Regions from separate parts of the Pseudooceanicola aquaeponti genome, predicted to be linked through region 2. Evidence: riboswitches for the same ligand, from Rfam matches in the RefSeq annotation. Region 2 holds a riboswitch; the other holds the start of a gene.

Region 1 (2,388 bases), on a different contig from region 2:
AGCTGAAGGTGACGACATTGGGCGCCTCGGGCAGCACCGCGACGCATTCCAGCATCGCGGAGCCGTCCCAGGTGTTGATCGGCTGGGCGAGGGTACGGTTGGGAACGTTCATTCCGCCGCCAGCCTTACCGGATCAATGCGGTTGCCCAGGGTGGTGCAGTACCAGTTGACGAATTGCAGCACGCCATCCTCGTGGGTGGCCGAATAGGGGCCGGGGACATAGGCGGGCGAATTGATGCCCTGCTGGTTGTCCTCGACGACCTGGCGGTCCTCGTCGTTGGTGTGTTCCCAGACGGTCTTCAGGTTCTCCAGGTCGTAATCCACGCCCTCGACCGCGTCCTTGTTGACCAGCCAGGTGGTCTGCACCTCGGTTTCGGTCGGGCTGATCGGGGTCACGCGGAAGGTGATCGAGTGATCCGACAGGAAGTGGTTCCAGGTGGTGGGATAGTGGAACTTCAGCAGCGTCCCGGCATCCAGGAAGGGCACACGACCGAGGCGCTTTTGCACTGCGATCTTGCCGTTCATGGTGTAGCTTTCGGCACCATCCAAGAGCGGCATCCGGGCGATGCGGTACTGGCCGTCCTCGGCCATCTGGAAGCGCGAGGGGGCACCGGCGCCTTCCAGGCGCTGGAAATGCGCCTCGACCTTGGGCGGGAAGGTGCCGTCCTGGCTGACGCCGGTGATCGTCGGATCCTCGGGGTAGGTGCGGCAGAGCGAGGGGTGGTTGCCCGCGCAGTGATAGCACTCGCGGTTGTTTTCCCACACCAGCTTCCAGTTGCCGTTCTCGACGATGGTCGACTGGAAGGCGACCTTGGCATTGGCCAGGTCGTGGACGTCCAGATAGGGGGTGACGGTGGCGGCGAAGGCGTCGAAATCGGGCGCCTCGTCGGCCAGGCAGATATAGACCAGACCCGAGACGACACGGCAGTTCACCGGCTTCAGCCCATGGGCGGCGGCGTCGAAATCGGGGCCCATGTCGCGGGCCCACAGCAGGCGCCCGTCCAGCTCGTAGGTCCACTGGTGGTAGGGGCAGACCAGCTTGGCCACATTGCCCGAGGCGCCCTTGCAGATGACCGACCCGCGGTGGCGGCAGGTGTTGTGGAAGGCGCGGATCTCGCCGTCCTGTCCCTTCACGATGATCACCCGGTAGGGGCCGACCTTGTGGGTGACATAGCTGCCGCCCTTGGGCAGGGCCGCGACGGGGGTCGCGAACAGCCAGTCGCGATACCAGATCGTTTCCATGTCCAGATCGAAGATCTGCGGATCGGTATAGAACGCCTGCTCGAGGGAATGACCGGGCGTGCGCCGGCTGAGCATGTCACGTGCCTTGGCCTGAACGTCCATGGCGAGCCTCCTTGACCGGGACGCACCCGGGGTAACTGGGACTGGACAACGGGGCACGGCACGAGATCCCACGAGGACGCAAGGGATCCGATGCCGCCACCACCGCCGCCCGCGGTTTGGCGTGATGCGGGGCTGGTTTCCGGGCTTGATCCACCGGGGCTGAATTGCCCCGACCTTCCACCGCCTTCCCGGACCCGTCCTGTCCGGTGGCCGCTGGCAAAAGGCCCTGCGGATCTTACCGTTGCGGGGGCAGCGCCGGTCTTGCACCGGCTTCCCAATTCTCGTCCCCCCGGAAGGCGACGCACCCAACATCTTCTTTCGGAAAATAGACCGGGCGCGACACCGCGATCATGCATTTGCGACATGGTGTGCGCCGGAAGAGACCTCGGGAAAATCCACGGGCCCTTGCCCCGTCGAAATGCGCCATCGACCCGGCAGGATGCGACGCGAAAGGACGCCCTGGCGCGGGATCGGGGGGCTGGGCGGCCCGGTCGAACGTGCCGCGCCGCAGAATCGGCGCGCGGACGGGGCAGGCGGGGCTGGAACATGAACGCCGCTCATATTCTCCATGCCTTATATGAAGTGGATGATCTGTTTGGCCGCGCGTAAGGAGGGGGCTCCGGGCAGGCCCTGTCGGCTGTGCCCTTTCTTTATGCAGGGTCCAGGTTTCATGTCCGCCGCTTCGCTTCGCCACTCGCCCGTTTTCGACCAGATCCGCGCCGCCGCGCGCGAGCGTATCCTGATCCTGGACGGGGCCATGGGCACGGCCATTCAGGATCTGGGCCTGGCCGAGGCGGATTTCCACGGCCATGGGGCGGGCTGCGGCTGTGGCTGTGCCCTGCCGCCGGGGGCGGAGAACGACCGCCCGCAGAAGGGCAATAACGACCTGCTGAACCTGACCCGCCCCGAGGTCATCGAAGAGATCCACCTGAATTACGCCCGCGCCGGGGCCGATATCGTCGAGACCAACACCTTTTCCTCGACCACCATTGCCCAGGCCGATTACGGCATGGAAGAACAGGTGCGGGCGCTGAACGTCGTGGG
Region 2 (2,388 bases):
TCAATGCGTGGTAGTCGAGCGTCTCGCTTACGCGGTCGTCAAGCATTCGGTCCCCCAGAAACTCTTCAGCCCGTCTTGCACGCGGGCGATGTCGGCGGCTGTGCCCGCCAGTTCGAACTTGTACATCAGCGGTACGTTGCACTTGCGGGCGATGATGTCGCCCGCCTGGCCGTAGAACCGCCCGAAATTGCGGTTGCCCGAGGCGATCACCCCGCGCAGCCCGGCCCGGCGGGCCGGGTCGTTGAGAAAGCGGATTACCTGTTTCGGCACCGCGCCGCGCCCCTCGCCATCGGCATAGGTCGGGCAGATCAGCACATAGCGGTCAGGCAGCTCGGGCAGGGCCTCTTTCGGCGAGATCGGGATGCGCGCCGCGGCCAGGCCAAGCTGGCGGACGAAGCGCACGGTATTGCCCGAGGCAGAGCTGAAATAGACAAGACCCGACATGATCCGCGTCCCCGATGGATCCGGTTGGACCGCCCGCCCCCGGCCCCGGCAGCAGGGGCGCCATGGGGGCGGGCGTTGCGCTGTGAAACCGCCGCCGCGCCGGGCTGGCCCGGGCGGGGCGGTTCGGGATCAGACCAGGCGGCCGATCAGGTCGGGGCGGAAGCCCGACCAGTGCTCTTCACCGGCGATGACGACGGGGGCCTGGCGATAGCCCATCTCGGTCACGCGGGTCATTGCCTCGGCGTCCTCGGTCAGGTCGACGACGGCATAGTCGATGCCACGGGCTTCCAGCGCGCGGGTGGTGGCGGTGCACTGAACACAGGCGGGCTTCGAGTAGACGGTGATGGTCATCTGCATCCTCAATCGTTTTTCGGGAAGGGCAGAAGACGCGACAGCCCCCGGGCGGTGGCCCGGGTGGGACTGTAAGACGCGCTCCGAACCCTCCGTTCGGCTCATCCATTTCAGGCTTCTGGCAGGTCTCCTGACTCGCCGATCATGGCGCGGCCGCCCTTCCCGGAGAGCCTGTCTCCAGTGGATTTTCGGCGTTGCGATCGACTTACAGTTGCGGGGGCAGTTCCGGCTTTTCACCGGGTTCCCAATTACCGCCCGGCAGAACCGGGCGAACCAGAAGCTACCCGATTTGGTGATCGGTTCTGACAGTTTCGTCAATATGTAGTTTGTGTAAAGGCGGCGCTGCGCCCGGGCATTTGCCCGGTGCCGGGCCGCAAGATTCTGTTTTTCAAGGGCTTGGGGCGGCCCGCGCCGATGCGAAAATTTTTGGCGCCCCCTGCCGGTGTCGGGGCAGGCCGAGGGGCGGGGTCCGGCCCAGGGTCGGGCCCCGGGCGCGGTCAGATCCGGTTCACCCCGGGCCGTCCGTCCAGCACCGCAAAGCTTTGCGCCACGCGGGCCGTGGCCTGGGGGTCCTTGCGGTCGGAAATGGCGATGAAATCCACCTGGGCGCTGTCGGCCCCCAGGGTCATCACCCCATAGCCGTGCTGGCGGCCGGTGGCGAATCTCAGGTGGGGATTCTCGGCCAGGGCGCGGGCGATGGCGGTTTCGCTGGGCGGGTTCGAGGTGATCGCGCCGGTGACAAACTCGGTTGCCAGGGTGGGCGCGCCCTCGGCGCCGAAGTCGCGTTTCACATCGGCGGCATAGAAGGCGTGCAGGTCGCCGCCGATCACCAGCGGATTGGCCAGCCCGGCCTCCTGGACCGAGGTCAGCAGCCGGGCGCGGGCGTGGCGGTAGCCGTCCCAGGTGTCCAGGCTGAACCGTTCGTCGGGGCCCTCTTCCAGGTCGCGTTCCGACACAAGGGTCTGCTGGGCAATCACCGTCCAGCGGGCCTTCGACCCCTTCAGCGTGGCGTCAAGCCAGTGTTCCTGCTGGGCCCCCAGCATGGTGCGCGCCGGGCTGTCCTGGCCCGCGTGGTCGGGCAGGGCGGCCGAGCGATACTGGCGGTCGTCCAGCAGGGCCAGGTCCAGCAGGCCGCCGAATGCGTGGCTGCCGTAGATGCGGAAATGGGCGAAATCGCCGCCCACATGGGGCGGCACCGGCATATGTTCGTACCAGGCCTGATAGGCGGCGGCGCGCATCTTCAGGAAGGGGGCGCCGCCCTGCACCCTGGGGGCGTCGTCATTGTGGTAGTTGTTGGCGACCTCGTGGTCGTCCCAGATGGCCAGCCAGGGGGCGGCGGCATGGGCGGCCTGAAGATCGGGGTCGGATTTGTAGAGGGCATAGCGCGCCCGGTAGTCGTCCAGGGTCAGCGGGTTGCCGGTGCCGTGGCTGCGCACATGGTCCGCGCCATAGGACATCTCGTAGATGTAGTCGCCCAGGTGCACCACCAGGTCCAGGTCGCGGCGGCTCATGTCGCGCAGGGCGGCGTAGTAGCCCTGTTCGTATTGCTGGCAAGAGGCGAAGGCCAGGCGCATCGGCCCCATCGAGGCGCCG

Evidence for each region. A riboswitch is a leader RNA that binds a small molecule or an ion and turns the genes downstream of it on or off. The one in region 2 is predicted to bind cobalamin.
Region 1: it holds a riboswitch for cobalamin, as region 2 does, so the genes downstream of both, ACRARE_RS07935 (aromatic ring-hydroxylating oxygenase subunit alpha) here and nrdH (glutaredoxin-like protein NrdH) in region 2, are expected to answer to the same signal.

What each region holds. Positions count from the first base shown of each region.
Region 1 is NZ_JBPAXY010000003.1:254,907-257,294, forward strand. Features, by position in the region: gene ACRARE_RS07930 (FAD-binding oxidoreductase) at 1-112, opposite strand, end outside; gene ACRARE_RS07935 (aromatic ring-hydroxylating oxygenase subunit alpha) at 109-1,344, opposite strand; cobalamin riboswitch at 1,458-1,668, opposite strand; gene metH (methionine synthase) at 2,015-2,388, shown strand, end outside.
Region 2 is NZ_JBPAXY010000001.1:464,771-467,158, reverse strand. Features, by position in the region: gene nrdE (class 1b ribonucleoside-diphosphate reductase subunit alpha) at 1-46, opposite strand, end outside; gene nrdI (class Ib ribonucleoside-diphosphate reductase assembly flavoprotein NrdI) at 28-444, opposite strand; gene nrdH (glutaredoxin-like protein NrdH) at 574-795, opposite strand; cobalamin riboswitch at 899-1,088, opposite strand; gene ACRARE_RS02245 (alkaline phosphatase D family protein) at 1,293-2,388, opposite strand, start outside.